One region of the Carboxydocella sp. ULO1 genome, then DNA from elsewhere that is predicted to be linked to it. Evidence: riboswitches for the same ligand, from Rfam matches in the RefSeq annotation. Region 1 holds a riboswitch; the other holds the start of a gene.

Evidence for each region. A riboswitch is a leader RNA that binds a small molecule or an ion and turns the genes downstream of it on or off. The one in region 1 is predicted to bind glycine.
Region 2: it holds a riboswitch for glycine, as region 1 does, so the genes downstream of both, ULO1_RS03735 (alanine--glyoxylate aminotransferase family protein) here and gcvT (glycine cleavage system aminomethyltransferase GcvT) in region 1, are expected to answer to the same signal.

The regions. Positions count from the first base shown of each region.
Region 1 covers NZ_BDLQ01000009.1:1,917-17,912, forward strand. The annotation lists gene ULO1_RS02050 (metallophosphoesterase) at 1-659, opposite strand, end outside; gene ULO1_RS02055 (L,D-transpeptidase) at 747-1,112, shown strand; gene ULO1_RS02060 (LysR family transcriptional regulator) at 1,025-1,981, opposite strand; gene ULO1_RS02065 (hydrogenase iron-sulfur subunit) at 1,988-2,404, opposite strand; gene ULO1_RS02070 (CoB--CoM heterodisulfide reductase iron-sulfur subunit A family protein) at 2,395-4,353, opposite strand; tRNA gene ULO1_RS14655 (tRNA-Cys) at 4,469-4,564, opposite strand; gene ULO1_RS02075 (biotin/lipoate A/B protein ligase family protein) at 4,611-5,390, opposite strand; gene ULO1_RS02080 (radical SAM protein) at 5,405-6,397, opposite strand; gene ULO1_RS02085 (radical SAM protein) at 6,394-7,239, opposite strand; gene gcvPB (aminomethyl-transferring glycine dehydrogenase subunit GcvPB) at 7,239-8,684, opposite strand; gene gcvPA (aminomethyl-transferring glycine dehydrogenase subunit GcvPA) at 8,686-10,023, opposite strand; gene gcvH (glycine cleavage system protein GcvH) at 10,044-10,421, opposite strand; gene gcvT (glycine cleavage system aminomethyltransferase GcvT) at 10,428-11,525, opposite strand; glycine riboswitch at 11,702-11,803, opposite strand; gene ULO1_RS02110 (ABC transporter ATP-binding protein) at 11,856-12,917, opposite strand; gene ULO1_RS02115 (ABC transporter permease) at 12,919-13,611, opposite strand; gene ULO1_RS02120 (substrate-binding domain-containing protein) at 13,629-14,483, opposite strand; gene ULO1_RS02125 (winged helix-turn-helix domain-containing protein) at 14,537-14,866, opposite strand; gene ULO1_RS02130 (DUF6114 domain-containing protein) at 14,926-15,738, opposite strand; gene ULO1_RS02135 (DUF6230 family protein) at 15,785-15,996, opposite strand, start outside.
Region 2 covers NZ_BDLQ01000016.1:257-16,252, forward strand. The annotation lists tRNA gene ULO1_RS03685 (tRNA-Ser) at 265-359, opposite strand; gene tadA (tRNA adenosine(34) deaminase TadA) at 435-914, opposite strand; tRNA gene ULO1_RS03695 (tRNA-Arg) at 936-1,010, opposite strand; tRNA gene ULO1_RS03700 (tRNA-Arg) at 1,017-1,093, opposite strand; tRNA gene ULO1_RS03705 (tRNA-Ser) at 1,099-1,193, opposite strand; tRNA gene ULO1_RS03710 (tRNA-Ser) at 1,204-1,294, opposite strand; gene ULO1_RS03715 (MFS transporter) at 1,334-2,539, opposite strand; gene serS (serine--tRNA ligase) at 2,606-3,877, opposite strand; gene ULO1_RS03725 (histidine phosphatase family protein) at 4,024-4,668, opposite strand; gene serA (phosphoglycerate dehydrogenase) at 4,698-6,275, opposite strand; gene ULO1_RS03735 (alanine--glyoxylate aminotransferase family protein) at 6,322-7,467, opposite strand; T-box leader at 7,539-7,765, opposite strand; glycine riboswitch at 7,868-7,966, opposite strand; gene pdxT (pyridoxal 5'-phosphate synthase glutaminase subunit PdxT) at 8,144-8,713, opposite strand; gene pdxS (pyridoxal 5'-phosphate synthase lyase subunit PdxS) at 8,715-9,599, opposite strand; gene ULO1_RS03750 (cytochrome c3 family protein) at 9,745-10,287, opposite strand; gene ULO1_RS03755 (formate dehydrogenase subunit gamma) at 10,380-11,147, opposite strand; gene ULO1_RS15105 (cytochrome c3 family protein) at 11,159-12,049, opposite strand; gene ULO1_RS03765 (hypothetical protein) at 12,077-12,268, opposite strand; gene ULO1_RS03770 (hypothetical protein) at 12,282-12,476, opposite strand; gene ULO1_RS03775 (hypothetical protein) at 12,564-12,755, opposite strand; tRNA gene ULO1_RS03780 (tRNA-Pro) at 13,261-13,337, shown strand; tRNA gene ULO1_RS03785 (tRNA-Glu) at 13,414-13,489, shown strand; tRNA gene ULO1_RS03790 (tRNA-Thr) at 13,494-13,569, shown strand; tRNA gene ULO1_RS03795 (tRNA-Tyr) at 13,580-13,665, shown strand; tRNA gene ULO1_RS03800 (tRNA-Gln) at 13,672-13,746, shown strand; tRNA gene ULO1_RS03805 (tRNA-Lys) at 13,756-13,831, shown strand; tRNA gene ULO1_RS03810 (tRNA-Leu) at 13,840-13,922, shown strand; tRNA gene ULO1_RS03815 (tRNA-Gly) at 13,937-14,011, shown strand; tRNA gene ULO1_RS03820 (tRNA-Arg) at 14,013-14,087, shown strand; tRNA gene ULO1_RS03825 (tRNA-Thr) at 14,095-14,170, shown strand; tRNA gene ULO1_RS03830 (tRNA-Ser) at 14,180-14,270, shown strand; tRNA gene ULO1_RS03835 (tRNA-Gly) at 14,280-14,353, shown strand; tRNA gene ULO1_RS03840 (tRNA-Met) at 14,361-14,436, shown strand; tRNA gene ULO1_RS03845 (tRNA-Val) at 14,442-14,518, shown strand; gene ULO1_RS03850 (NYN domain-containing protein) at 14,844-15,770, opposite strand.

The sequences.
Region 1 (15,996 bases):
TAGCGGGAATGAAGCTGGCGAAAGGCATCCGCCATCTTTTGTTCGATAAAAGGAGCGGTATCTTCATCAATAATATCTCCTACTAGTAACACCAGGTCCGGCTTGATGGTATTGATTTGCCGGACAGCCTGTTCCAGACGCTGTTTGTGATTGATCCGTCCCAGGTGCAGGTCGCTGAGCATAACGACCTTCAAGCTGTCCAGTTGCCCACCTGGCTTATTGATATTGACCGCATAGGTACGCACCACTGGCTGGCGGGCATTGTAAAAACCGTAGACTAACAGCCCGACAATAAACAGAAAAAGCCCCAGGCCTAGAATAGGTGTCAGCGAATTCGGCCATAAACCCATCCGTCCCAGTACAAATTTAATCAGATCAAAAATAATTAAGCTCAGGAGTAAATAATAAAATGCTCCCATCCACCAGGATCCCAGCATAGTAAATCCCCAGCTGTCCAGCCAGGGTAAAAACCTTTTGCCCAGTCTTCCAATTAGATAGGCAAGCGCCAGTAACCAGAAAACAACCCAGTAAAACTTTCTGTCCAGCCAGGGGAGCCAGTAACTGAACAGCAGCCAGCCCCGCCGGCCAACGTAATAATTAAGCAAAACATAGATGCTTAAAAAAATGGCAAGAAAGATATAGAAACCATTATGGCGCACCAACTGCCACTCCTTGTAACAACATTTTCGCATCTAGCCCCTATATTGTGCCATAAATTTTAAAGAGATACAAGAGGAGGAAGGGATATGAATGGTATCTATATCTCCCTCTCTGTCCGCAAACTTTATCTCCTGCAAAATGGCAAGCCCCTGGCCATCTACCCTATTGCCATCGGCAAACCCCAGACTCCGACCCCGCAGGGGAATTTTCGTATACTGGAGAAAATAATCAATCCCGGGGGCATCCTGGGCAGCCGCTGGCTAACCTTTCATTTCGTCCCCCGGGGTAAATACGGTATTCATGGTACTAACAATCCCGCTTCAATCGGCCTGGCCGTTTCCAATGGCTGTGTGCGCCTCCACAATCAGCATATCGAAGAGCTTTTTTCCCGGGTTAGCATCTGGACCCCGGTCTGGATTCGTTCTGAGCCCTGGTCGGAACTGGCAAAGTAAGCGGCGATTTTTTCCTGAGTCAGGGAATTTTTTAAAAAAGCCATGAAGCTAGCTGCTGCTGCAAATTCCCTTTCCGGATAATTTGCCCAGAGCTGGTATTCCCCCTGAAAGCCTATAACCTTAAGCTCTTGCAGCAGCATATTAGCCTGGTAATAAGCCAGAGTCACCCTTTTCGGCACCAGGGCTACGCCCTGTCCTGTTCTGGCAGCTGTTAAAACAGCATCCAGACTGTCCAGAGTGATGACCTGACTGCAATTAATGTTATGTTTACCCGCAACCATAGCAAAAGGATAACTTGCTTTTAGCGTAAAAATCCGTTGGCGGGCAAGTTCATAAAAATTAATGGTTTTTAGACTGGCAAGGGGATGTTTTTTAGCTGTCAGCAGAACTAGTTTATCTCGATAAACTGCTTCGCCTGTGTACTCCGGGATCTTCAGTCTTTCAGCACTGATAACCAGAATATCTTTACTGGCGGTTAGAAAATCCAGGGATCCCTCCACCTGTTCAACAGGGACCCGTGGATAAATCTTCTTAAAATTTTCCAGTAACCAGGTCAGAAAAGGGCCTTTAATCATGCTGGCAATCCTTAGCCTCTGTTTTGCCTGCTGGCAGCTGAGTTTACACAAATCCAGCTGGGCCTTCTCCCAGAGCTGAAGCAACTCCCGTCCATAAAGTTCCAGCAAAATACCGGCTTCTGTTAATTCCAGATTTTTTTTGCCCCTGATCAGCAGTCTGGTATTCAGCCTTTCCTCTAGCACCTTAATCTGTTTGGTAACTGCTGGCTGGGAAACTCCCAATCTCTCAGCTGCTTCCGTTAAATTCCTGCATTCAGCCACTACTACCAGCGTTTTTAAATAATCCAAATTCATCGAATTTCACCTCAATCGTCGATTGGGGCCTAGCAGTTTAATCTCTTCTACCATTTCCCGGGTAGTAGAAGCGAATTTTTGCCCTTCCGCTCCTGATATCCAGCGGGCTCTCAACCGACCCGGTTCATAGCCTACATATTCCAGTAATCGCTTGAAAATCAAAAATCTTCTGCGCGTGAAATAGTTACCAGTAGCATAATGACAATCACCCGGATGACAGCCAGCCACCAGTACCCCATCGGCCCCATGCTGAAAAGCTTTAAGAATAAATTGCGGATTTACCCTGCCGGAACAGGGCACCCGGATGACCCTGACATTAGGCGGTTGTTGCAAGCGGCTAATCCCTGCCAGGTCTGCCCCGGCATAACTACACCAGTTACAGCAAAATCCAATGATTTTAGGCTGCCATTCCTTTACTGACATGCCCAGACCACCTCCGCCAGCAATTGCTCATTGGTGTAACCACTGAGATTCAACGCCCCGGAACGACAGGCAACGGTACAGGCACCACAGCCCTGACAGAGCCCTTTATTTACCATAGTCACCCATCGCCCCTGGCTTTCCTTGAACTCTAAAGCATGATAGGGACATATGCTTTGACAATGCATACATCCTGAACAAAGCTGCTCATTTACTTCTGCAACCATCGGATTGGTTACCAGATGTTGCTGGGCAAAGAGGGCTGTTACTTTGCTGGCCGCTGCACTGGCCTGCGCCACTGTGTCCGGGATATCTTTGGGCCCCTGACAGCAACCGGCTAAAAATATGCCAGCAGTATTGGTTTCAACTGGCCTCAATTTGGGGTGAGCTTCCATGTAAAAGCCATTGCTGTCCGCAGCGAAGCTGCAAATCTGGGCCAGCTGTTCCGCACCGGCAGCCGGTACCATTCCGGTAGCCAGAACCACCAGATCAGCCGCGATTTCTACCTTCTGCCCGCTGAGGGTATCTTCACCCCAGACGATCAATCTGTTATCTCGTTCATAAATTTTGGCGACTCTGCCACGCAGGTAATTAACCCCATATTCCTCTACTGCCCTCAGGTAAAATTCCTCATACATCTTACCAGCAGTTCGCACATCCATATAAAAGACATAGACCTCCGCTGACGGGATTTTTTCCTTGATTTGCATTGCATGTTTGGCAGTATACATGCAACAGGCTCTGGAACAATAACTCTTGCCTTTCCGGTAGTCCCGGGAACCGACACATTTGACCAGAACCACACTCCGGGGAACTTTACCGTCAGAAGGCCGCAGGATTTTGCCGCCGGTAGGTCCGGATGCATTTAACAGGCGTTCCAGTTGTAAACCGCTGATGACATCCTGGTATCTACCCCCGCCATATTCCTCATATCTGGTCCAGTCAAAAAGCTCATAACCGGTAGCTACCACAATCGCTCCTACCTGTTCCTGGATCAATTCCTCCTGTTGAGTGTAATCAATAGCTCCATTGGGACAAATTTTAGCACAGAGACCACATTTATTTTCCTGAATTTTACGGCAATTTCTAGCATCGATAACCGGTTTATTGGGTACAGCCTGGGGAAAAGGTCTATAAATGGCTGTTCGCATGCTCAGGCCCTGTTCAAATTCACTGGCTACCTTGCTCGGGCACTTACTTTCACAAATGCCGCACCCGGAACATCTGGCCAGATCTATATACCGTGGTTTCTGGTGAACGGTAACAGTAAAATTGCCCAGATAGCCCTCAACCTTAGCTACTTCCGCCAGAGTATAAATTTTTATCTTTGGATGCTGGGCTGCCTCCACCATTTTTGGTGTACATATACAGGCTGAACAGTCCAGGGTAGGAAAAGTTTTATCCAGAGCTGCCATTTTACCACCAATGGTTGGCTCTTTTTCTACCAGTACGACTTCATAGCCGTGTTCAGCAATATCCAGAGCAGCTTGCAACCCGGCTATTCCGCCCCCTATCACCAGTGCTCTTTTATTTATAGGCAAAAAATCTTCAAACAACGGTTTGGCCCGACTAACTTTGGCAATGGCTTTTTTGACCAGGGCAATAGCCTTTTCTGTGGCCAGCTGGGGTAGATGAGAATGAATCCAGGAACAATGTTCGCGCAAATTAGCCATTTCCAGCATATATGGATTCAAACCAGCTCGCTTCAGGGTTTTACGGAAGGTAAGCTCGTGCATGCGTGGAGAGCAGGAAGCAACTACCACCCGTTCCAAACCATGCTCCTGGATAGCCGAAATGATCATCTGTTGCCCTGGTTCAGAGCAAGTATACTTGTGATCTGTTGCCAGCACTACTCCTGGCAATGAACGTACAGCTTCCACCACTTGCGGTACATTCACAACACCACCGATATTGGACCCACACCAGCAGACAAACACTCCAGTTTTCCCCATTATTCCATCCCCTTATCAACAATGCTCTGTTAAATTATACAATAACTTATTATTATCTGGCTAATAACTTTTTGTTATAATCAAGTTAAAAAAAATACCGGTAACAGTACCGGTATGGAGGGGAGAGTTGGAATCGAACCAACCCCCGGACGGGTTACGTCCAGGCCGAGCGGATTTGCAGTCCGTGGAGGGACCCAGCCCCCTTCTCCCCGCTCATATTATACCCAATTATTACTTATGATAAAAATAAAAATTAGTTATCGTAAATTGTTCCAGCTTTCCTGGCTGTATTTTTCCGCTACCAGCATTGCTGCCTGTGCCTTTTCCTGCTCTGTAAGCAAACCCGTTTGCAGTTCTATACCCAGGCCCTGGCTAAAGCCAGCTGTAAAGGCATTTACCAGTTCCTCATATTCCGGTTCCCGTCCCAGAATCGCACCAATAGTGATAGCCCGCTGGTGAAAATTACTGAGCAGCCGCCTCCGCATTTCTTCACTGGGAAAGCGGAGACAGGCGAAAAGTTTCTCCGTCTCCAGCCGCACCAGGATGGAACCGTGCTGCAAAACCACTCCCTGTTTGCGGGTCTGGGCACTGCCCACTAATTTTTTGCCCTCTACCGTCAGTTCATACCGGGAAGGAGCATCAAAACAGGCTGAAGAAGCCGGTTCTGTTCCGCTTTTACCTTCTGCCAGACATGCATCGATCCCCAGATTTTTTAAACCTGTCAGCAGACCCCGGGAAATCTTTAAATATGATTCCAGAACTGAACCGCTAACCGCCGGATGGTCCTGCGGGGCTATCAGGCTATAGGTCAGCTCATGTTCATGAAGAACCGCTCTGCCTCCAGTCAGGCGGCGCACTACTTTTACTCCCAGCCGCTGACAGGCAACCAGGTCCACTTCCTGTTGCAGCCGCTGAAAATACCCCAGGGACAGCCCGGGAGGCTGCCAGGCATAAAAGCGCAGGGTAGGAGGAACCTGGCCAGCAGCTACTGCTTCCAGAATGGCTTCATCCACGGCCATATTCCAGTAAGGGTCCATGCTGCCACTATCAATCAAGCGCCACTGCACTGTTCCTCCTCCTTCGGCTCAGTTTTCAGACTGCTGAAAAGGAAAGCCAGTTCCTGCTCTCTCTCTGCTTCAGTCAGCGGCCGGGGATAATTATACATAATACCCCCTGGTTTCTCATTATAATAGGGCCGGTTGCAATCTGGACAGCCACTGGTCTGGAATGCCCTGCCACAGGCCAGCCATTGCCGTAACTGCTCCCTGGCTCCCAGATAAACCAGGCGACCACTGGCAGTAAAAATCATTTGTTCTACCCTGACCAGTTTGTTTTTGATTAACCAGTGGGCAGCCTGGATGCGGCGATACTGGGCCAGCGGTGGTGGCGGCCGGTCTGCCAGAGCTGTACCCGGCACAGGGGTAAAGGCAAAAAGAGCCACTGTTATTCCCTGGTCGGTAAAACGCTGCAGCAGCTGGCAAATTTCTTCTTCCCGCTCTCCCAGGCCAACGATGAGATGAGTGCTAATTCGCCCCGGAAAAGTTCGGGCGGCAGCTTCGATAAAAGCCAGCTGTTCACCCCAGGAACCGCCCTTGATCTGGCTATAAAGTTCAGGATTGGCTACATCCAGAGGTAGTCCAATCCGTTCTACACCCGCAGCCAGCATTTCCTCCAGCCGAGCCATATCCATGCGTGTGCAGGAAAGGCAAATGGGCACATCGGTTTGCCGTGTCAGTTCTGCAATCATCTCCCGGGTTTGCAGCCAGGCCTCCCGGCTGTTAACCACTTGCAAACAGGTGCGTTTGATCTCCCCGGACTGAAAAGCAGCAGCAATCCGGGGCACCACTTCCTGCATCTGAAAACCCGGCCAGGTCACCCGGGAGAGGAGATCAGAACGGCTCTGGCTGTCCCGGCCTTGAGGACAGAAGCCACAGGAACGACTGCACTTTTCCCCCGCCATCAAATAGGCGGTGGTGGGAGGGGCATCGGTTTTAAGCTGTTTTAGCCCCAGTACATGGGCTGTACCCGCTGAAACCTTGATCATAGTACACAACACTCCTCCCCGTAGACTATCTCCAGTCCCAGGGTTTGCGCCAGCTGAACAGCTCCCGGGGTGGGCTGCACCAGCCGGTTGATCCCGGCCCTGATGGCCAGTTCGTCCAGCCGGGCCCGATATTTGCCTTTGGGCCGCATACACCCCAGGTGAATGGGCAAATTAGGAAAACGCAAACGGGCCTCGCTCAGCAAATCCACCACTCGTTCTAAGGGCGGCGGCTGACGATCGGCATAGCGGGTGCCGGGAGTCGGGGTAAAGACTATAAAAACCAGTCCCTCGGTCCCCAGCTCGGCCAGCAAATCCAGCGCTCTTTCTTCCCCGCTTTCCTCTCCTCCGCGCAAACCGATACAAATATGGGGCAAAACTCTGACCTTTTGCCTGAGAGCCTGATAGACCCGGACATAATCTTCCACCGTTTTTTCCAGGCCCAGGGCTTCGCGGATGGTAGCATCATCAGCAACAAAATCAAAGGAAACCACATCAGCAATCCGGGCCAGAGCTGGAATTTCCTCCTCATTCACCAATCCCACATGCATGTTGTAGCGGCTCTTTCCTTTGGCCTGGAGCAGTAGATCCAGCTGGCGGGACCAGGGGACCCGGCCCTGACCATCACAGCCGCCGCTAATCAGATAGCTTTTAGCTTGCCCTAAGATTTCTGGTTTCAAAGCAGCCATCTTTTCCAGATAATGCCCACCGCAATGACTGCAATTCAGGGCACATTCCTTGCCGGTCACACTTACCCCTTTGGTTGCATGGGGGCGGTCAAAATAAATTCTGGGGGGAAAATGGGCCTGGCGCACTTGCCAGGCCGTTTGTAATTTCTTTTCCATTATTGACCATCCCATTTCAATACAGGCTGTCTGGCCGCCCGGGCTTCATCTACCCGACCAATGGGGGTAGTATGGGGAGCTGATGTCAGCAGCTCCGGATTTTCCTCCGCTTCCCGGGCGATTTTGATCATACTGGCAATAAATTCATCCAGAGTCTGTTTGGACTCCGTTTCTGTGGGTTCGATCATCAGGGCTTCCTCCACGATCAGCGGGAAGTAGACCGTAGGCGGATGATAGCCATAATCCAGTAACCGTTTGGCTATATCCATAGTTCTGACACCATAAGGTTTTTGCTTTTTGGAATTGAGCACAAATTCGTGTTTGCAAATCCTGTCAACAGGAAGATAATAATGCTGTTTCAGCTGACTGAGCAAGTAGTTGGCATTAAGTACAGCATTTTCGCTGACAGCCTTCAGGCCTTCTCCGCCCAGAGCCCGCATGTAAGTATAGGCCTTAACTGCCACCCCGAAGTTGCCATAGAAGGAACGCACCTTACCAATGGACTGGGGTCGGTCATAATCCAGGCGGTAACCATCCTCGCCTTTCACTACAACCGGTACAGGCAGGAAAGGTGCCAGGAAATCCCGCACTGCTACCGGACCGGAACCAGGGCCGCCGCCCCCGTGGGGAGTGGAAAAGGTCTTATGCAGGTTAAAGTGCATTACATCAAAGCCCATATCTCCCGGCCGAGCAATTCCCATAATGGCATTGGCATTGGCCCCATCATAGTAGAGCAAACCGCCTTTGCTATGCACGATTTCCGCAATTTCCCGGATGTTTTCTTCAAACAAACCCAGAGTGTTGGGGTTGGTCAGCATTAAGGCAGCGACATGCTCATCCATCACCTTTTTCAGGGCTTCCACATCCACACAGCCCCGCTCATCGGATTTCACCGCTACCACTGAATAGCCGCAAATGGCGGCAGTAGCCGGGTTGGTGCCATGGGCGGAGTCAGGAACAATCACCCTGGTGCGTTTATCCCCCCGGCTCTCATGGTAGGCCCGGATGATCATCATCCCGGTATATTCCCCGTGCGCCCCCGCTGCCGGTTGCAGGGTCACTGCCGGCAAACCGGCGATTTCCGCCAGATACTCCTGGGTCTGGTACAGCAACTCCAGAGCCCCCTGGATCGACTCCTCCGGCTGATAGGGATGCAGCCAGGCAAAACCGGGTAAGCGAGCGGTATTTTCATTGATTTTAGGATTATATTTCATCGTACAGGAGCCCAGGGGATAAAAACCAGAATCCACCCCGTGATTGAGACGGGAAAGCTCGGTGAAATGGCGAATGACTTCCACTTCACTCACTTCCGGCAAGCCCTTTACTTCTTCTCTTAATTCCACTCCCGGTAACAGTTCAGCCAGCTCCCGGGCAGGTACATCACAATCCGGCAGGGGATGACCAACACAACCAGGGCGGCTGAGCTCAAAAATCAGTTTGGCCATCTTACTTCACCTCCCCCAGCACTGCGATCAGACGGTCTATTTCCTGCCTGGTTCGTTTTTCAGTGGCTGTCCACAGCTGGGTACTGGTCAGTTCGGGATAAACCCACTCCAGATCCAAACCGCCAATAAATTTGTGGGCCAGCAACTTTTCATTGATCCGCCGGGGCGATTGAGGAGTCTTGATAGCAAATTCCCGGAAAAAGGGTGCTGTAAAGGCTGGTGCAAAGCCGGGAAGTTTTTTCATTTCCTCAAAGAGATAGTGGGCCTTTTGCACATTCAATTCGGCAACTTTCCTAACCCCCTGCTTGCCCAGCAAACTCAGGTGAATAGTGGCAGCCAGCGCACAGAGAGCCTGGTTGGAACAAATGTTGGAGGTAGCTTTTTCCCGGCGAATATGTTGTTCCCGGGCCTGCAGGGTGAGAACAAAAGCCCGCTGGCCCCGATTGTCAACGGTCTGTCCGACAATTCGGCCCGGCATCCGTCTTACCATCTCCTCTTTCACAGCCATAAAGCCAAAAGAAGGTCCGCCAAAACTGGGAGGATTGCCCCAGGGCTGGCCATCACCAACCACGATATCCGCACCATATTCACCAGGAGGAGTCAAAAGTCCCAGGGAAATGGGGTCAGCGATAACCACAAATTTGGCCCCAGCCTGTTTGGCCATCTCACCAATCCTCTCGCCCTGCTCCAGACAGCCAAAGAAGTTAGGTTGCTGGATAATCACCACCCCAGCCAATGTATCCAGTTGTTCCTGTAACGCAGCTTCAGAGGTTACTCCGTCTTCATAGGGGATTTCCACCACTTCCAGCCCCTGGCCCCGGGCATAGGTCTTCACCACGGCCCGGTATTCAGGATGAACGGCAGTGGAAATCAGAATCCGCGGCCGGCGGGTGGCTGCACAGCCCATCAGGGCCGCTTCCGCCGTGGCTGTAGCCCCATCATACATAGAAGCATTGGCCACATCCATGCCAGTCAACTGGCAGATCAGGGTCTGGAATTCAAAAATCGCAGTCAGCGTCCCCTGGCTTATTTCCGGCTGATAGGGAGTATAGGCTGTGTAAAACTCGGAACGCAGGAGAATATGATCTACGGCACCGGGAATATGATGGTCATAAACCCCTGCCCCCAGGAAGGATACATATTCCTGCAGGCTGGCGTTTTTGGCAGCCAGTTCCCGCAAATGGGCAGCTACTTCCATCTCGTTCTTAAACCCGGGAATCTGTAATGGCCGCTGCATTTTCACTTCCGCCGGAATGTCAGCAAACAAGTCCTCAATACTGTTCACTCCCATAGCGGCCAGCATTTCCCGCCGCTCAGCCTCGGTATGCGGTATATACATGCGGTTATGCCCCCTCGCTCTTATTCGTTGGCCAGCAATTCTTCGTATTCGTCAGCAGTCAGCAATTCCGCCGGTTCTTCGCTGATTTCCACCTTGACCATCCAGGCAGCATAGGCATCTTCATTGATTTTTTCAGGGGCGTCGATAAGCTCCTGGTTTACTTCCACCACTTTGCCGGTTACCGGAGCGTAGATGTCGGAAACAGCCTTCACGGATTCCACAGTACCGAAACTTTCACCGGCAGTGATTTCAGTGCCCACCGGCGGCAAATCCACAAATACCACATCGCCAAGGGCTTCCTGGGCATGGTCTGTGATGCCGATAATCGCCATGTTTCCTTCAATTTTTACCCATTCATGATCTTTGGTGTACTTTAAATCTGCCAGCACTTTGCTCATACTCAATTACCTCCCTCTTTTATAAAAAGGCAAACTAACGATTTTTGCCTTTACTTCCTTGTTACGAATCATAACGGCTACTTCCTGACCAGTTTGGGCCACATCAGCAGCTATGAGGGCCATGGCCAGGTTTTTCCCCAGGGTTGGAGCCATGGTTCCGGATGTAACCATCCCAATTTCCTGGCCCTGATAAACTACGGGATAACCCTGCCGGGCAATGCCCCGCTCTACCATTTCCAGACCTACCAGCTTGCGCTTCAGTCCTGCTTCAGCCTGGGCCGTAAGAGCAGTCTTGCCGATGAAATCTTCCGGTTTATCAAGGGCGATGAATCTCTTCAGGCCAGCTTCCAGGGGTGTAATATCTTCGCTCAGTTCATGGCCATATAGAGGCATAGCAGCCTCAAAGCGCAGGGTATCCCGGGCCCCCAAACCGATAGGCTTAATACCCTTATCCTGTCCAGCCGTAAGCAGGGTTTGCCAGAGCTGCCTGGCCTGGTCCGGTGAACAATAAAGTTCCCAGCCATCCTCCCCGGTGTAGCCGGTGCGGGAGATAATACAGGGTATGCCCGCAACCTCACCTCGGGTGAACCAGTAGTAGCGAATAGCATCTAACTGAACGGGAGTAAGGGGCTTAAGGATCGCAGTAGCCTGAGGTCCCTGAATGGCCAGCTGGGCCACAGTATGGGAAATGTTTTCCACCTCCACTCCTGCCGGGGCCAGCTGCTTGATCCATTCATAATCCTTATCAGTATTGCCGGCATTGACTACAAGGAGATATTCCTCCGCATCCTCCTTGTATACCAGCAGGTCATCCACCGTGCCACCGTGTTCATAGCACATGGGAGAATAGAGGATTTGCCCTTTTGCTAACCTGGCCACCTGGTTGGGCAGCAACTTTTCCAGAAAGGCCAGGGCCCCGGGGCCTTTAACGGTAATTTCCCCCATGTGGGAGACATCAAAAAGACCTGCTGCCTGGCGGACGGTCTGGTGTTCATCGATAATGCCACTGTACTGAACCGGCATTTCCCAGCCCCCAAAATCCACCATCTTCGCTCCGGCGGCTATATGCAACTCATAAAGGGGAGTGCGTTTCAATTCTGCCAACAGGAACACCTCCTTAACATTAGTATGTGCCAATGGGGACAAATAAAAAGGACAGAGACAAGCCTTTTTGGCTTTTCTCTGTCCTGGTTACCTGAGAGATTACCCGCAATAGTTACGGGCTTCCCCTTGGGTGTTTCGGGCAACCTGGCAGTCTACCCGAAAGCTCTCCAGAGTGGGGTCTGAAGTCAGTTCTTTTGCCTGAGAGTTTTGATCTGCGGCCGCCAACCGCCCATCTTGCTCCTTCGGCGCCCTTTAAGGGTCTCTCCCGACCTCTTCCTCCCCCGTATATTCAGTTTCAAGGCAGGTCTCCATTTATAATATATTCGCCAACTAACCCGGAAGTCCTTCTTGATCTGACAAAAAATTTAGGCTATTCCGGGTTTCAATATAATGTAACTGTTTTTTATTGATTACTGCCCAGGCCTGTTCCCCTAATTGCAGCCGCAGCTGGTTATCTGCCCAGCCCCAAACTTCCAGTCCTTCACAAAGGAGACAATAGTAAACCCCATCCCAGTGTTCTTCCACATATTTTACCTTCCCAGGCCAAAGCCAGCTCTCACCGGCTACAGCCGGTTTGGCGCCGAGGATTCGCACGCACCGGGCCGGAATAGCCCCCAGACCGGGCGGCAGTTCCTTTAAACCCGGCAGACTTCCTCCGGTAGGCCAGAGATTTTCCACCCCAAAAAAACGAGCTATCGCCTCACTAGCCGGCCGTTCGGCCAGTTCCCGCACCGTTCCCACCTGAGCCATTTGCCCCTGCAACAGTACCAGCCCCCGGTCAGCCAGTAACGGCAATTCCCGAAAGTCATGGGTAATGAACAGGGTGGTGATGCCCGTTTCTTTCAATAACAGACGCAATTCCCGCAGGAGACGGCTACGGGTAGGTGCATCCACAGCGGCAAAAGGTTCATCCAGCAAGAGCACCTGGGGCTTAAGAACCAGGGCACGGGCCAGGGCTACCCGCTGAGCTTCCCCTCCACTTAAATCTTGAACTCGGCGCCGGGCCAGCTCCGTCAGGCCCAGCCGTTCCAGCCAGGGCCCGGCCAGCTGTTCCCGCTCCCGGGCAGATAGGCCACGAAATTTCAGCCCCAGGGTGACATTATCCAGTACGGTTCCACTGACCAGCAATGCCTCCTGAAAAACCAGGGTTACCGCCTGGCGCCATTGATAAGGGTCCCGGCCCGGGCCCCAGACCATTTCCCCGGCGCGAATGCTGCCCTGGCTGGGACAGAGGATCCCGGCCACTGTCAGCAGCAATGTACTTTTGCCTGCCCCATTGGGACCCAGCACCGCCATGATTTCCCCGGCTCCAAGCTCTAAGCGCGGCACGGCAAGTACCAGCTTACCCCCGCGCTTTACCTGTAGATTTTCCAGTAACAGCGGCCAGCCCATTTCAACCTCTCCTTTGCTGCAACAGGGTGAGCAGATAGGTTACTCCATAACTTAAAAATAGCAGAACAAAACTCAAAGCCATGGCCAGGCCAAAATTGCCTTTACTTACTTCCATTACTGTTGCTGTAGTTAAAACCCGGGTTTCCCCCTGGATATTGCCCCCTACCATCATGGAAGCACCTACTTCCGAAACCACTGCCCCAAATCCTGCCATCACTGCTGCCAGCAGGGAATAACGGGCCTCCTTTAACAGGATCCCGATAATATGTAAAGGACTCGCCCCTAAAGATTGCAGCTGCCAGACCAATTTGGGGTTAATCTGTTGAATGGCGGCCATAGTCAACCCCACAATGATAGGAGCAGCAATCAAAGTCTGAGCGATAATCATGGCGGCAGGGGTATAGAGAAGATGAAAGAAACCCAGGGGCCCATTACGCCAAAGCAAAATGGTCACCAGCAGACCAGCTACCACCGGCGGCATACCCATACCGCTGTTAACCAGAGTCACCAGCAAGCGCCGCCCCCGAAAATCCCCTAAAGCCAGGTACACACCCAGGGGAATCCCTATGACAAGACTTAAGATAGTAGCTGTGCCTGAAACCCGCAAAGAAAGGGCAATAATGGCCCAGGTTTCCCGGTCCCCCTGGAACAATAATTTCAGCGCCTGAACCATCCCTTCCCAGATCAATTCCATCCCTTGCACCTACTTTGTTACTGTTTTATAGCATCAGGATAAAACAGGGGCTGGCCATATTTATCCACCCCAAACTGGCCGATCAACTTCTGGGTGTCCGGTTTAAGTAAAAAGGCGATAAAAGCTCGAGCTCCTTTAGCATTAACTTTGGGATATTTGTCAGGATTTACTGCCATGACATGGTAGATATTCTTTAACTCATTACTGCCCTGGACCAAAATCTCCAAATTCAACTTGTCTTTTAAGGCCAGGTAAGTGCCCCGGTCTGTAATTGTATAACCCCGTTTTTCTGCAGCCACACTCAGGGTTTGTCCCATCCCGCTGCCAGTAGACTGATACCATTTGCCGGCAGGTTTTATTCCTACCTTTTCCCATATTTTTTGTTCAAACTTGTGGGTACCGGAATTATCCCCCCGGGATAAGAATAGAGCCTGCTGCTGAGAGATAGCTTTGAGTGCCTCTTTTATTTCTTTTCCTTTAACTCTGGCCGGGTCCTCTGCTGGGCCAACCAGGATAAAGTCATTGTGCATTACCAGAGAGTAGTCAGTCACAATCCCTTTATCCACCAGCTTTTGTTCAGATGCCGGTGCGTGAGTCAACAGGACATCAGCTTCTCCTCTTTCTCCCATAGCCAGAGCCTGACCAGTTCCTACCGCAATTGTTTTGACATTATATCCAGTTTCTTTTTCAAAAGCAGGTATCAACACATCCAGCAAACCTGAATCCTGGGTGCTGGTAGTAGTAGCCAGGATCACATCTTTGTTACTTTTTTCTGCTATTGTATTTTTAGCCTTTTCCTGCTGGGAACCGCAACCAGTTAAACTGGCGATAAAAAGCATGATAACTGTAAATAAGATAGCAGTTCTCTTCATAAAACAATTTCCTCCCTCGTTCTGTTAAAATGTACATAACGCAGATAAAAAAATTAAAATGGCTTTCTTTGTTGCCAGTAACTGACAACCGCATTTATCTCTGCTGTCATTTGTTCAAAAAACAGTAAAAGTCTCTCCCCATCTCCAGTCAGACTCATTCCCCCTCCATTTTCTCCTCCAGTTTGCTTGTAAACCAGTTCCCGCTGTAAAACAGCTTCAGCTTTGCGCAGCCGGCCCCAGGCCTGGCGGTATGATATACCCAATTTCTGTGCTGCCTGGTTCAGAGAACCATACTGCTGTATAGCTTTAAGCAGTGCACACAATCCGCTCCCACCCACTGCCTTATCATCATAGACCAGCCACGCTTTCCAACGAACCTCCATCTTCTCGCCTCCACTGTTGGATAAAAATATATTCGGCAGGAAAAGGAAAATTCCTGCCGTTATTGAGCTAAATTAACATTATTTTTTTCAATTTTTTGACCGGCCCAGGCCAGGATCAAACATCCGCCCAGAAGAGACAGCAACCCTCCCAGCACTAATCCACCGGCAGCTCCAACATACGAGAGAATTGACAGAATCAGGATGGTAACCCCTAAACCCAGATGCCAGTGGGGGAAAAACAGAGCCAGTAATGATAAGGCCAGCAATCCCAGCCCCAGAACCATTCCGGCCCAGTAAAGCCCGCTCCCTGGCAAAAAAAGGACCGGAGCAATATCAATCCCAAACCAGATAACTAATATGCTCCCTAAAAGATTTAATACCGCCCCCAAAACAGGACGTTTCCGATTTTGCACCAGGATAAAGCCCCAGGAGGTAGTAGCAAGAATAGCCACAGGCCATGCCAGCCAGGGGTTAAAAGCAATTTCCGTTATCATTACACTTATTGCAGCCAGCAAGGGACGCCAGAGCATTTTTCCAGGCAACTCCATATACCAGCCTTTCAATTGCATCCTGTTAAGCCAGCAGGAAAAAATTCCGCTGTATAGCCAGCTGCCAGCTGTCATACCAAGAGCTATCCCTGCATATATATAATTTTGGGGCATCAAAGCCCCTCCGATCAACCCCAGGGTAATGGCCCCTTCGACACCGTAGGCAATCTGTTTATGAGGAAAATACCTGACCAGAATCATCATTGTTCCTATTCCAGCCATGGCACCAATGAGGGCCGAAACCAGGCCCAATTGCCACCACACCCCGCCTGCAAAAGCCCCAAGCAAGCCGCCCAGTATAATTGCCTGCATTTTAATTTTCATTTTCATCCCTCCAGGAAAAAAATAAGGAAGCCGGGCCTTCCTTAAATCAGTTATTCCAGGGGCTGCTATGCATGATATTGGCTGGCGCTACTTCCCTGTTATTGCTGTCGTAGAGATGCAAAGTCAGCTTCATGCCGGGAATGCTCATGGTTTTGGTGGACATATAGTGGGCATTGATTTTAGCCCTGGTCAGGGTAACAGAACTGGCTTTCATACCTATATCAGCTTTTTGGTCATCTCCGGTTACCAGGTTGGGGT
Region 2 (15,996 bases), on a different contig from region 1:
TTTCAGGGGCAATGATGAGATATATAATTTTATACAGAAATTATCCCACAATAATGATATTCCAAAACCTTTTGCTAAATAAAAATATCCGGCAAAACAGTGGTCGCCGGATATAAACTATTACCTCTACTGGTTCATCCGTATTAAGAAGACAACTTATGTCAACGCTATGCTTTTTTATTTATATTTTATTATACCAGGAAAAACCAAATCAAAAAAAGCCTGGCGAACCCTTTAAGTTCACCAGGCCGTCTTATTCAAATCTGGCGGAGAGAGTGGGATTCGAACCCACGAGACGGGTTTTGGCCCGCCTACTCGATTTCGAGTCGAGCGCCTTCGACCAGCTCGGCCATCTCTCCGCATGGCTCACGCCCTATATTGTAGCACATTTTTATCAGCTTCACAACTACAAGTTTTGACAACAAAACCCGGGCCTAAACCCGGGCATCTCTCTGCTTATTCAGCCTTAACTTCCGAAAAAACTCTTTCATCAGTTCCTGGCACTCCTCCGCCCGTACCCCGGCAGTCACTTCCACCTGATGATTCAAGCCCGGATGCCGGACCAGATCCATTAGACTATCTACCGCCCCGGCCTTGGGATCTGCGGCGCCATAAACCAGCCGTTCAATGCGGGCCTGGACAATGGCCCCGGCACACATAGGACAGGGTTCAATCGTTACATACAGGGTAGACTCGGTCAGGCGCCAGCCCCCCAGTTTACGGGCAGCTTCCCGTATAACCAGCATTTCAGCATGGCCAGTGGGATCCGGGGCCAGTTCCCGCCAGTTGTGGGCAGCAGCCACTACCTCACCCCGGCGCACCAGCACAGCGCCAATGGGCACTTCCCCCAGGGCCATAGCCTTTCTGGCCTCAGCCAGGGCCAATCCCATGTAATATGCATCATCGTGCTCCAGCTGCATCGCAATTCCCTCTGATGGTGTCCTCGTCAGGAGTCGAACCTGAATCTACCGCTTAGGAGGCGGTTGCACTATCCGTTGTGCTACGAGGACGGAAAATGGCGCGCCCGGCAGGATTCGAACCTGCGACCACCAGATTCGTAGTCTGTTACTCTATCCAGCTGAGCTACGGGCGCACAAATGGCGGAGAGAGAGGGATTCGAACCCTCGATACGGGTTTTAGCCCGTATAGTCGCTTAGCAGGCGACCGCCTTCGACCTACTCGGCCATCTCTCCAGCTTCTGACTGGCGGAGGGGGTGGGATTCGAACCCACGGAGCCCGTCAAGGACTCAACGGTTTTCAAGACCGCCTCCTTAAACCGCTCGGACACCCCTCCGCGATACATAAAAGAGTATAGCATAAGCTATTTTTCCTGTCAATAAACTCTGTTTAATTGCCTGTTAACTACCATTGCAGCCAGCAACATGAAAAAACAAACTGCACTGAGCCAGAGCCAGCCGCCCCATTGCCAGACATAACCCAGAAAGTAGCCACCAGCAGTTCCCCCCAGATAATAGCAGAGCAAATAGAGAGCCGAAGCCGCTGCCCGGGCCTGTCTGGCTTTACGGCTGACCCAGTTGCTGGTTGCGGCATGGGCAAAGAAAAAGCCAAAACAGAAGAAAATCAAGCCCGCTACAATCAAAAACAGCGGTTTCAGTATCATCATGACCAGGCCCAGTGACATCAAGACCAGACCGGTTAAAATGCGTTGCGGTATGGTCAGTCTGCCATCCAGCCGCCCCGATAAAGTGGAACTAAAGGTACCGGCCAGATAGGTTAAATACAAAAAGCCGGTAGCAGTAGCAGAAAAATAATAAGGAGCCTGTTGCAGGCGGAAACCCAGATAATTGAAGAGGCCAACAAAAACAAATAAAATCATGCCACCTAGAAGAAAAGCATTACGCAAAACAGGATTAGACCAGTGTTCCTTGATCTCCGCCAGTGCTTTCTGCCCGCTGAAGGGCCGGCTGCGAAAATGCCGGGAGGGAGGTAGCCACCAGAGGAAAAGCACATAACCCAGAAGGCATAAGCCCCCCAGGACTAAAAAGGCATAACGCCAGCCCCAGTAATCGGCAATCACGCCGCTGATAATCCGGCCACCCATACCGCCAATGGAATTGCTGCTGATAAACATTCCGATAGCAGCAGCCACAGCCCTCTGTTCATATTCCTCCCCAATGTAGGCATAGCCAAGGGCCGGTAAAGCGGCCAGAAATACTCCCTGCAAAGCCCGTAACAGAACCAGCTGAGGAAAGTTCTGCACAAACACAGCCGCAAAAGCCAGCAGGGCTGTTAATAGCAAACCGGCAGCCATGATCTTTTTTCTGCCCCAGGCATCGGAAACCGTTCCAAAAACCAGCATAAACACGCTCAGGGTGAAAATCACCGCCGAAACAGTCAAGCCAGCCTCGGCCGGTTTGACCCCAAACTCCCGGGTAAAAAGGGGCAAAAGGGGCTGGGTGAAATGCAAATTGGCAAACACCGCCATCCCCCCGATGCTCAAGGCAATATTGGCTTTCAGATATTCCCGGCTACCTGCCTGGATCCTGGTCTTGCTTGCGACTTCTCTGCTCTCCCCCATAGCTGTCTCCCTTCCCCGTAAATGAGCTAACAGACACGGGCACTATACCCGTGTCTGTCCCTTTTTCTATCTAATTACTTCCAATCCACCCATGTAGGGCCGCAGGACTTCCGGTATCACTACCGAACCATCTTCCTGCTGATAGTTTTCCAGGATAGCAGCCAGGGTTCGGCCAACAGCCAGCCCTGACCCGTTCAGGGTATGGACATATTCCGGTTTGGCTTTGGCATCCCGGCGGAAGCGAATACCAGCCCGCCGGGCCTGGAAGTCTTCGAAATTGGAACAGGAGGAAATCTCCCGGTAGGTATTGTAACTGGGCAGCCAGACCTCCAGGTCATAGGTTTTGGCCGATGAAAAGCCCAGGTCACCGGTACACAATACCACTACCTGGTAAGGCAGGCCCAGCAGTTGCAGCACCCGTTCCGCATTGTTGACCAGTTTTTCCAGTTCCTCATAGCTGTCTTCCGGTTTGGTGAATTTGACCAGCTCCACTTTGTTGAACTGGTGCTGGCGAATGAGGCCGCGGGTATCCCGGCCGTGGGCCCCGGCTTCGGCCCGGAAGCAGGCACTGTAGGCACAGTGATAGATGGGCAGCTGACTGCTATCTAAAATCTCTTCCCGGTACAGGTTGGTAACCGGAACCTCAGCGGTAGGAATCAGGTAGTAATCTGTCCCTGAAACAGCAAACATGTCTTCCGCAAATTTGGGCAGCTGCCCGGTCCCGGTCATGCTTTTGCTATTGGCCAGAAAGGGTGGGAAAACTTCCACATAGCCATGTTCCCGGGTATGTAAATCCAGCATGAAATTGATCAGCGCCCGTTCCAGACGGGCTCCTGCCCCCTTGAGGAAGGTAAAGCGGGTACCGGTCACCTTGCCGCCCCGTTCAAAATCCAGAATGCCCAGGGCTTCCCCGATTTCCCAGTGAGGTTTGGGTTCAAAATCAAATTGCCGCGGTTCTCCCCAGCGCCGCACTACCGGGTTATCGTTACTGTCAGCGCCAACTGGAACGGAGCTATGGGGTACATTGGGAATAGTCAGAACGATTTCTTCCAGTCTGGCTTCGATTTGGGCCACCTGCTCATCCAGTTCCTTGATGCGATTGCCCACTTCCTTCATAGCCGCCATCAGCTCAGTAGCATCCTGACCCTGTTTTTTTAAACGGCCAATTTCTTCCGAAGTGGTATTGCGCTGATTTTTCAGCCGCTCAACTTCCACCAATAACTTCCGTCTCTGCTCATCTAGTTGCAGGAACTCCTGCAGGGAAACCGCTGCCCCCCGGTTCTTTAAAGCCTGTTCCACTATTTCCGGGTTCTGGCGGATGAATTTGATGTCCAGCACGAATTTCGCCTCCCATTTCCTTGATTAAGGAATATTTTACTATATCTATTCCTGTTTGGCAAAGGGCTTTTGCTGGCATTATGCATACATTATACCTGGTCGCAGGAAAAGTATCCCCACTTCCATTGCGGAAGTGGGGATAGGTGTTATAATGCCTTCTGATCGACATCCCAGATCAGAGAGCCCAGATGACAGGTATCATTGAGTTTACTTAGCCGCCAGCGACCATCTGGCAGGTATTCCACCACATTGATACAGGTGTTATCCTGGCGGAAGAGCCAGAAGTTGGCCAAATCCATGCCCAGGGCATAACAGAAGAAAGCGCGGATAGTGGCATCATGGCTCAGTACCAGCACCGTCTCCCAGGGATGGCGTTTGGCGATCATCTCCAGAGCTGCTACTGCCCGATCCTGGACCTGCTTAAGGCATTCCCCGCCCCCGGGCATGGTGATTTGATGGGGAGCGGATTGCCAGATCTCCAGTTCCACTCCGTATTGTTCCTTTACCTCATGGGCATACAGCCCCTGCCAGCAGCCATGGTGAATTTCCGTCAATCCCTCCACGATTTCCACCGGCAGCTGATGCTTTTCTGCAGCTTTTCTAGCAGTTTCATAGGCCCGGCTCAGCGGACTGGAATAGACAGCGGTGATGGGTAATTTAGCCAGGGCCTCAGCCAGCCTTTCCGCCTGCTGCCAGCCCAGCGGGGAAAGTTCAGTGTCCAGCTGGCCCTGATAACGCCCTTCCCGGTTCCAGTTGGTTTCACCATGGCGGGCAAGAATAATTCTGGTCATAAACTAAAGCTCCTCCCCGATTAGTTTTTCTATAAAGAAACGAACTTGACATCGATAATGCCATCTATTTTGGCTATTTCTCCTAGAATTGCCTCCGGTACCACATTATCCACCGCCAGCACCATCACAGCCCGGCCACCCACCTGTTTGCGGCCCACCTGCATTCCAGCAATGTTGATGTCATGCTCACCAATGAGGGTGCCCACCCGCCCGATGATCCGGGGCTTATCAATATGGGGGGCAACCAGCATGTAGCCTTCCGGCACCATGTCGATGCGATAACCGTCTATTAAGACGATGCGGGCATCATTATCCCGGAAGAGGGTACCGCCAACGGCTTTAGGACAGGGCCCGCCTGTCAGTTTGACGGTAATCAGGTTGGTATAGTCATGGGCCTCTTCTTCCCTGGTTTCCATGATGCGCAGGCCCCGCCCCTTGGCCAGCTGTACCGCATTGACATAACTGACCGGCACATCACTGTAGGATTCCATAATCCCCTTGATGATGGCGGTAGTCAGGGGAGCGGTATTGATGCAGGCTACATCCCCGGCATAGGTGATCTCGATATTCTCAAACTCGGAAGTGAGCTGGGAGATAAACTTGCCCAGCTTTTCCGCCAGGGCCAGATAAGGTTTAACCACCAGAGCATCTTCTTTGGGAATGGCCGGCATATTCACAGCATTCTGGGCCATGCCGCCCTGCAGGATGGTGACAATCTCCCGGGCCACATCCAGAGCCACATTGACCTGGGCTTCCTCGGTAGATGCCCCCAGATGCGGGGTAACTACCACATTGGGCAGTTCAAACAACGGGCTTTCCGTCGTGGGTTCCACTTCAAAGACATCCAGCGCTGCTCCGGCCACCTTACCTGTCTTCAGAGCCTCATACAGATCCTGTTCATTGATGATGCCACCGCGGGCAACATTGATAATCCGTACCCCCGGCTTCATTTTGGTCAGGGTTTCCCGGTTAATCAGGTTAACCGTTTCCTTGGTTTTGGGCAAATGCACGGTGATAAAGTCCGCTTCCCGATAGACATCCTCCAGGGACACCAGTTCCACCCCGATTTCCCGGGCCCGCTCATGGGTGATATAGGGGTCATAACCGATGACCTTCATGGCAAAGCCCTGGGCCCGTTTGGCCACCGCGGTACCAATCCGCCCCAGCCCAATAACCCCCAGGATTTTATCCCGCAGCTCCACGCCGGTAAATTCCTTGCGCAGCCATTTCCCCTTTTTCAAGGCCTCATTGGCCTGGGGTACATGGCGAGCCAGGGCCAGCATCAGGGCCAGAGTGTGTTCAGCCGCGGCAATGGTATTGCCATCGGGAGCATTGACCACAATAATACCATGCTGAGTAGCAGCCTGAACATCGATATTGTCCACCCCGACACCGGCGCGGCCGATTACCTTCAGGTTTACCCCCGCCGCAATAATGGGGGCAGTGATCTTGGTAGCACTGCGCACCACCACGGCATCATAGGCGGGAATCATCTCCACCAGTTGCTGTTCGCTCAGCTTTTCCTCGATTACGTCCACAGTAAACCCGGGTTCCCGCAAGATATCTATTCCTTTTTCACTGACACCATCTAAGACCAGTATCCGCATAAAAATCCCCTTTCCCCTTATCTAACTTCATTAACTGCGAAACCTCTTACCCTTCCAGAAATACCTTCTGGGCGGCAGCCACACCGGCACCCAGCTGTACCGGATAGCCCACTTCAACCAGGGCCATTTCCAGCGCCCCAATAGCCAGGATAATATCCAGCTTATCGGCATAACCCATGTGGCCGATCCGGAAAATCTTGCCCTTCAGTTTGCCCTGGCCACCGGCAAAAGTGACCCCGTATTTGGTACGCAATACCTTGCGCAGGTCTTCGGTATTGAGCTGGTCATTGCCCTTAACAGCAGTTACAGTATGGGAAGCTACTTCATCAGCAGCCAGCAACTCCAGGCCCAGTGCTCTGATCGCGGCCCGGGTAGCTTTTGTCATAAGGGCATGCCGGGCAAAGACTTCCGGTAAGCCTTCCGCCAGGATCATGTCCAGAGCAGCTTCCAGCCCGTAAAAGAGGGTAACATTGGGAGTCCAGGCGGTATTCCACTCCGCCATATTTTTTCTGGCCTGCTTCAGGCAGAAGTAGAAACGGGGAGCTTTGGCCGTCTCCATAGCCTGCCAGGCCTTTTCACTGACACTGACCAGAGCCAGCCCCGGCGGCAACATCAAGGCCTTCTGGCTACCGGTAACCATGATATCCACCTGCCATTCATCAGTGCGGATATCCATCCCGCCCATGGAGCTGACGGCATCCACCAGCAGGACAGCATCGGTTTTGGCCACCAGGGCTCCCAGACCCCCGATATCATTGGTCACACCGGTGGAAGTCTCATTGTGGGTAGCCAGCACGGCCCGGTACTGATTGGTAGCCAGCTTTTCCTCTACCTGTTTCAAATCAATGGCTTCACCCCAGGGGAACTCCAGAGCATCTACCTCTGCCCCGTATAAACGGGCGATTTTGGCAAAACGCTCGCCGAAGTTACCGGTAACCAGGGCCAGTACCTTGTCCCCAGGGCTGATCACATTGGCCACTGCCGTTTCCAGTCCCCCCGTACCGGACTGGGTGAGAATAAACAGGTCCTTTTCAGTCTGAAAAACCTGTTTGGCCTTTTTAATCAGCCGTTCGTGCAGTTTGGCAAAGTCCCCACTGCGGTGACCGATCATGGGCCGAATCATGGCCTGCTGGACCGCCGGTGGAATAGGTGTCGGCCCAGGAATCATCAGATACTTTTTGTCCTGCAACATTAAAATCAACCCCTCTCCCGGATTTAGATGATTATTATAAATAGAAAAGCTCTCATCCATAAAGCCTCAGCTTTAGGGACGAGAGCTTGTTCCCGCGTTGCCACCCTAATTGGCCAAAAGGCAATAATATCCCCTTGACCCTCTCGATGCGATAACGGCGCCACCGTATCCACTTACCAGGCCACGGCCCTTCGGTGGATCCCCTCCAGGGCGGATTCAGCAGTTCCCAGGACCGGTTCGCACCAACCACCGGCTCTCTTGCCTGTTTCCTGCCTATGTTCCCTTTCAACGGGTTACCCTTATGAGATGATGGTTAGATGGAATTATAAGAAAGGACCAATCTCCTGATTGGTCCTCTGGTCACTGCTGCTAAAAGGGTAAACGAAGCCACAAACGCATCCTGTCGCTCCCTGTCCTTTTGCCTGAGAGATTGACCTGCCGGCTGGCAGGCTTGCTCCTTCGGCGCCCGGTCTTGCCAGGTCTCTCCAGAGGTCTGTCCGGTTACAGTACCTGGCTCAAAAGCCACCTGAGAGTTTGAGCGACATAATACCGCCTTGCCCCTTCGGCGGTAACGGGTAAACCCCGTTACCTTCTTCTGCAACCTTCATCCAGAAGCTGTATTCATTTTTGTTTACAATTATACGAAGACAAATGTCTTATGTCAAGTAACATTCACTTATTTTTTACACAAATCCACAAAATACTGATGCAAACGATAATCCTCGGTCAGCTCGGGATGGAAAGCCGCCGCCAGCGCCTTGCCCTGTCGGGCCAGGACGATCTTGTCCTGGAAGGTAGCCATTACCTCAACCCCGGAACCAACTCGTTCAATGTAGGGGGCCCGGATGAAAACCGCCCGCAGGGGTTGTGCTCCGATAGCGGGAACCGGCAAATCCACTTCAAAGCTGTCCACCTGTCGACCATAGGCATTGCGCTTGACAGTCATCTCCATCAAGCCCAGCCGCGGCTGTTCACTGCCCATAATCTCGGTTGCCAGCAGAATCAAGCCGGCACAGGTTCCAAAAACCGCCATCCCCTGCTGAAAACGCTCCTTGATTTCGGAGAGCAGGCCAAAATCCACCATCAATTTGCCGATGGTAGTTGATTCACCTCCGGGGATTACCAGCCCCGCCAGCTCTGCCAATTGCTCCTTTTTACGTACTTCAACAACTTCCACACCCAGTTTTTCCAGCACCAGCCGGTGCTCCCGAAAAGCACCCTGCAGAGCCAATACCCCGATTTTCATTTTACCAGCCCCGATCCTGCATTCTCATTTCTGGAGTAATGGTGGAAATATCGATCCCGACCATGGGCTCACCCAGGTCTTTAGAAACTTCCGCCAGTACCTGCGGATCATTGTAGTGGGTTGTGGCAGCTACAATGGCCCGGGCCCGTTTGACCGGATCCCCGGATTTGAAGATACCGGAGCCGACGAAAACACCATCACAGCCCAGCTGCATCATCAAAGCTGCATCAGCAGGAGTAGCGATACCGCCAGCAGCAAAGTTCACCACCGGCAACTTCCCGGTTTTGGCCACTTCCACCACCAGTTCATAGGGAGCGCCCATCTCCTTGGCTGCAGTCATCAGCTCTTCCTGGGGCAGCATCTGCAGACGGCGAATTTCTCCCATCACCGTGCGAAAGTGTTTGACTGCTTCCACCACATTACCGGTACCAGGCTCGCCTTTGGTCCGGATCATAGCTGCCCCTTCCCCAATCCGGCGCAGGGCTTCCCCCAGGTTTTTAGCCCCGCAGACGAAGGGTACCTTGAACTCCCATTTATTGATGTGGAATTTATCATCCGCAGGAGTGAGGACCTCACTTTCGTCAATATAGTCCACACCCAGGGACTCCAGGATCTGGGCCTCCACAAAATGACCGATTCGGCACTTGGCCATTACCGGGATGGTGACCGCATCTTGAATGCGCTTGATTACCGTGGGATCGGCCATGCGAGCAATTCCGCCCGCGGCCCGGATATCGGCCGGTACTTTTTCCAAAGCCATAACGGCACAGGCGCCCGCTTCCTCAGCGATTTTAGCCTGTTCCGGTGTAGTTACATCCATAATGACGCCGCCTTTCAGCATTTCTGCCAGGCCAGCTTTAACGCGAAAAGTTCCCCTTTCCATGATGTTCTTCCCTCCTACACTTTGTTCCTGAATATTTTACTACACTTTTCCTGCGCTGACAAGCTATCTGTACTATTCCGATAGAGAAAGTATAAAAAGTAAATGCCCGGCTCTCAATTCTGCCGGGCATGGCAAGATAAAATATTTCCTATTGTTTGGGTACATTCTCTCCGTGACAATCCTTACATTGATTGGTAGCTTTGCTGCCATTATGACATTTCAGGCAGACCGGCATTTTGATCCTGGGACTTCCTGGCTGCCGGGTGGAATGCACCAGACCAGCATGACAATCCACACAGTCTACTCCCTTCTGAGTATGATATTCATGGGGAACCACCAGCCCCCCCGGAGGAGAAATATCCCGCTGCCGGCTATGGCAATCCAGGCAGACTGCATTGGGCACTATGGTTTTCTTCTTGATGGGTTGATTGTAAAAACCGCGCCAGTGTTTATAAGCCAGCTCGGTCATGGGTACATTGGGATGGCATTTGAGACAGCCAATGCGGCCATGGGTAGATAAGCGCCAGGAATTGATCTGTGGTTGCATTTCATGGCAACTTCCGCAAAGGCTGTTTTCTTCTTTATTTTGGGTATAACCGATACTGCCTACGCTAAAAAAAGTAGCAATCAATAAACTCACTACCAGCATGGCCATCGTCAATGTACCCCAGACCCGAAATGTTTTGACCATTTTCCTGTCCCTCCTTTAGCTTAACCCCAGAGGCAAATATTCAGCCAGAAACCAGCCCAGGATGAGAAAGTAAATGATCATTTCAACAATAATCAAACCTTTGTTGCGACTGTGTTTGAAGACGGCCATGCCTCTCCCTCCTGTCCTTCCTCCGGTATCAGGATGATTTTTTCCTGCTCCTTTTTAATTCGCTCCAGTTCCAGGGGATGTTCGTGTTCCATTACCCTAATATCCATCAACCCATTAAACCAGGTTGTGCTGCCCGGGAAAAAATCGGGATTGAAGTGAACATTATAAAAATGCCAGACAAAGATAGCCAGAATGGCCAGTACCGCCTCATCACTATGACCAATCCGCCAGCAATCAATGAGCCAGCGGGGCATCAGGGCCGCTCCCCATTCCGGCATCATCATGAAAATACCGGAACCACCAATGATGAACATCCCCCAGAATACCGCCCAGTAGTCAAACTTCTCCTTGTAGGAATAGCGATCAAACCGGGCTGGTTGGTCAGTAAAACCCAGCTGGTATTTCAGGTGTTGCACCAGGTCAGTTACATCCTTTAAAGTTGGCATAATGGCCCAGCCCAGATCTTTTTTAACCAGCATTTTGTAAAACATCCAGACCAAATGATAAATACTAACTGCAATCATGGTTAATCCGCTGCCGATATGAATATTGAGCATGGTATCCGGCCCGCCAAACCAGCGGGCAAGGGCCAGGGATAAACTGTTATCATGCCATTTAATGGGCAAGCCGGTAATAGTACAGAGAATAAAGGTAGAAAACATACCAATATGGTGAATACGTTGATGAAGATTCCAGCGTCTAACTGCAGCTCGGTAGTGCCTTTTTTCCATTCCAACCCCTCCTAGTGTTGCTGTTCCCCGCTGGCCAGCGCATTTCTAAGCTTGCGATACAGTTCCAGCTGCATATGAATGATTAACAAAGTAACAACAATTATAGTCAACCAGACAAAAAACTTCAGGGTATAGTACATGGGAGCTCCTTCACCCTCTTTTTCCAGAAGAAAATGCTCTTTCCCCGCAGCAAAATTGACTTCAGGCTTAAAATGACATTTAGCACAGGTTTTTGGGGTATTGGTTTTGCTCACCGGCGAAGCCGCCATACCGGGCCCCTTAATTTCATGGGAACCATGACAATCCACACAGCTGGCCGCTTTCTGACTGCCCAGCAGAACCGCTTTGCCATGGAAGCTCTCTTCATAGGACTCCTTGATCCGCCCACTGTGACATCCTGCCGCAGTACAGGTATGGGGGATTTGCTGTTTGGCTACCAGCGCCAGGGCGTCTTCTTTTTTGCGGATATTGTGCACCCCATGACAGGCACTGCACCGCACCTTCCCGTTATGCACACTGTTGCTGTATACCGCAGTTACATCCTTATGACAGTCCCGGCAATTATTATCAATAGCTACTCGCATTTTTTCCCCGGTCAGGGCCCCGGTATGGGGATATTCAGTAATATCCCGATGACAGGTGGTACAGCGATTGGTTCCATGCTGGGAAACCAGATATTCCCCTTCATCAACATAAAGACTGACTATTTTGCCATCCATTTTGGTTTTCAGCCCGATGGCGCCATGGCAGCGCAGACAGCCTTCATTGAAGCGGCGATTTTCCGCCAGTTTGGCAGCAAATTGTTCTTCAGCTCCAAAAGCCGTCCCCTGTTTAAACCAGCAGAGGAACAGCCCCATTAATATCAGTAAGGTCAGCCTCAACGGGCTCATTGCTTTTTTCATTATTTCGCCTCCTTATCAGTACCCGTCTCACGGATGCACCATAACCCCTGCTACAGCAACGGAAATAGCTCCTATCCAGATCACCAGGGTCAGTAAAACAAACAGGAGCATACCCGAAACATTTCTGGTTTTAACCTTATAAAGGGTAACATAAGCACTCACTGCCAGAGAAAAAAGCAAACATAATACCCCCAGCGTTATTAATACAGCCTTTAACATGCTCAATCCCCCCTTACATCACCGCCGGCCAGACCAGACTGACGGCCAGCACAAAAGTTATTGCCGAAATGAGCACCCCCAGGAACATGGTTAACAGAGACCTTACCACTCCATTGCCAGCAGGCAACACATAGAACGCTACATATCCGCCTGAGCTAAAACCAAACACCAGTGAAAGAAGTGCACCAATTCCCAGCAAAGTTAACATTGGACAACCCTCCTCCACAAAAAAACCGAACCTCCCTGAGGCCCGGCCAGCTACCGGTCTCAGGACTTGAAAGTCTCCGGACTGGGTTTAACGGTATTTGGTTTCCCAGTTACTGCAATCTTCCCTGGTATCGATGATAATGAAGCGCTTGCAATGTCTGCATTTAATGTAGATTTTGGTACGTGCCCTTTGTGCAACGATTTTGCCACACATGCAACGAACATCAGCCATTAAATGACTTACTTCCGCCCCTTCCTTGTGGGGAATAATACCTGCCACACCTTTCACCTCCTTCGCCAAAGAAAAAGACCGGTCAGGAGTTCCTGTCAGGAACTCCTGCCGGTCTCCGGACTCAAAGGTCTCTGGACTCTAGAATCACTATGAAGTTTTAAAATGAATAACAGGTTTGGTACGCATTTCATTTAAACGGATTAGAATAAACCTTTTGCAACGACGACATTTAATGATCAAGGTATTATCCACAACCTGACAGATCAGTTTACCACACTGACAATTGACATTGCCCATACAAAACTCACTTCCCTCCCCGGCAGTAAATCTTCGCTGACTTACCGCCTCTCCCAACCATAACCGCTGCAGGAGATTGTGGCCAATTTCACATTCGCGGCGCCGCTTGTTTGTGAAACTTTGTACGTATATTATTCTTCTTCGGTTGCAAAAATCCTGCTTATTGTCCTTCAATTTTTTAAATTTTCCTTCGAATTTATTCGACAAATTTTTTTGTTGACAACATGGGCATATCGGTGTATCATATTCTTTGCGACGGGGCGTAGCGCAGCTTGGTAGCGCACCTGCCTTGGGAGCAGGGGGTCGCAGGTTCGAATCCTGTCGCCCCGACCATCGCAATTCCAGGATATAATGCAAGAAAAAGTGTTGACAAACACGGAATGGTTGTGTAAAATACAGAAGTGCATATGGCCCCTTGGTCAAGTGGTCTAAGACACCGCCCTTTCACGGCGGTAACACGGGTTCGAATCCCGTAGGGGTCACCAGCCTGCCGGCGTAGCTCAACTGGTAGAGCAACTGACTTGTAATCAGTAGGTTGCGGGTTCAAGTCCTGTCGCCGGCTCCAGAATATCTATGGAGGAGTTCCCGAGTGGTCAAAGGGAGCAGACTGTAAATCTGCCGGCTGACGCCTTCGTAGGTTCGAATCCTACCTCCTCCACCATTTCGCTGGGGTGTAGCCAAGTGGTAAGGCAGCGGACTTTGACTCCGCCATGCGTTGGTTCGAATCCAGCCACCCCAGCCATTGTTTCATGAGCCATTAGCTCAGTCGGTAGAGCACCTGACTTTTAATCAGGGTGTCGCTGGTTCGAGTCCAGCATGGCTCACCATTATCCGCGCGGGTGTGGCGGAATTGGCAGACGCACTGGATTTAGGTTCCAGCGGGAAACCGTGGGGGTTCAAGTCCCTCCACCCGCACCAATTGTGGGCATTATGCGGAAGTGGCTCAGTGGTAGAGCATCGCCTTGCCAAGGCGAGGGTCGCGGGTTCGAATCCCGTCTTCCGCTCCAGGCGCCCGTAGCTCAGTGGATAGAGCGCAGGTCTCCGGAACCTGGTGCGTAGGTTCGATTCCTACCGGGCGCACCATCAGCTTGCCACTATAGCTCAGTAGGTAGAGCGCATCCTTGGTAAGGATGAGGTCACCGGTTCAATCCCGGTTAGTGGCTCCAGTTTAGCACGGAGAAGTACTCAAGTGGATCAAGAGGCAGCACTGGAAATGCTGTAGGGGGCGCAAGTCCCGCGTGGGTTCGAATCCCACCTTCTCCGCCAGTTTAAAATGCGGGTGTAGCTCAGTGGTAGAGCCCCAGCCTTCCAAGCTGGTTGCGTGGGTTCGATTCCCATCACCCGCTCCACTATCAACGCGGGGTAGAGCAGTTGGTAGCTCGTCGGGCTCATAACCCGAAGGTCGAGGGTTCAAGTCCCTCCCCCGCAACCAAACACGGGCGATTAGCTCAGTTGGTCAGAGCGCTTGCTTGACATGCAAGAGGTCACAGGTTCAAGTCCTGTATCGCCCACCATATTAAAGCCAGAAAAACCGCTAATATCAAGGCTTCGCGCCTGATTAGCGGTTTTTGTTTTCTGGAAACTTTTGTGCAATTTTATGCCCTTTTCGGCACCATAGAGACACTTTCGGGCACCATTTCGGCACCATCCAGGCCTTTTTCGCACTATGTTGAAGGGCAGGGAATATTCCCTGCCCTTCATAGCGAATAATAAATAACGAATTAAGAATAACGAATTAAAATAGCGAATTAGAAAAATAACGAATAATAACTCTGTGTATTATACTATATAACATTTTTGTAACATTTGCAACCAGAACATGTGTTTTTTCTGTTTTTACTATGCACATCCTTGTTCTAATTTTTGCTTCCCTTTTGATGTTATAATAACATGACTCTTCATTTCGTTCTCGTCCTCAGTTTCCTTCGTAGTATAATCTATCAACTCTTCCTTCTTTAGTTTATCTAATATTTTGCTACATGTATCTTGCGGAATCTGTAACTGTTTTTCTAAACCGTTCAATAGCCATGTTTTCCCAAGCCATTTTGAGGTGTTTCCATGTTGCTTGTGCCAATTATCTATAAATTTTAAAGCATCAATAATATAATCATCAATTATATATTCTTTTTGTTCAATATTAATAAACTCCATCAGATCCATACTAAAATGAGCATAATCAGTAATATTAACGTGTTTTGGTGCTGCGCTTGATAAATAATATAGATGAACAGTTTTCCCTTTATAAATCATACGACTCAGAATAGGGATCATATCACTATCAGCTGTAACAAAAACATATAACGATATATTTGAATCTTTGTAAGTACTTTCTATGGCATCTATACAAAGTTCAATATCGGAGGAGTTTTTTCTTCTCTCGTCAACTTTCCCATTCGAATATACATGTCTTATCTGAACTCTTTTCTTCTGCAAACTTGTTAGGCATGTCCTGATTGCTTGAAAGTCACCATAAACCCTAAATGTTCGAACATTATCCCTCCCATATGTGTCCCATAATCTAATAAAAAGATTTTTATCAGGTTCCGCATGATCAGGATCATGTGAATATTTCTTCATTAATGTCCAATATACATTATCATAATCAACAAATATGCCTACATTTTGTGTTTTTTTCATCTTTTCATATATTTGAAATGATTCTGCCATTATCCTTCCAAATGTATCAATTGCCATTTTTGTTTTATCTTCTCCCTCTCTTGCCCCACTATCTTTGATAGCAAGCTCATTCCCTTCTGCTTTTTGCATATCAACACCTCCCATATTATCTGATTGTTTAATTCGTTATAATATGAGTTTTCCCTTCCAAAATACGACAAATATTTTATTACTTTTAGTATTAAGCAATCGAGTAGAAGGGGGTGATTAACCCCCGTCCTCAAAATAACCCACCCTTTCGGGCGGGCGTCATGGAACAATAACTGGCACTGGTATAATCAGCTTCTCCTGGTTTTTGTTCGGATCAGGCTGGCCG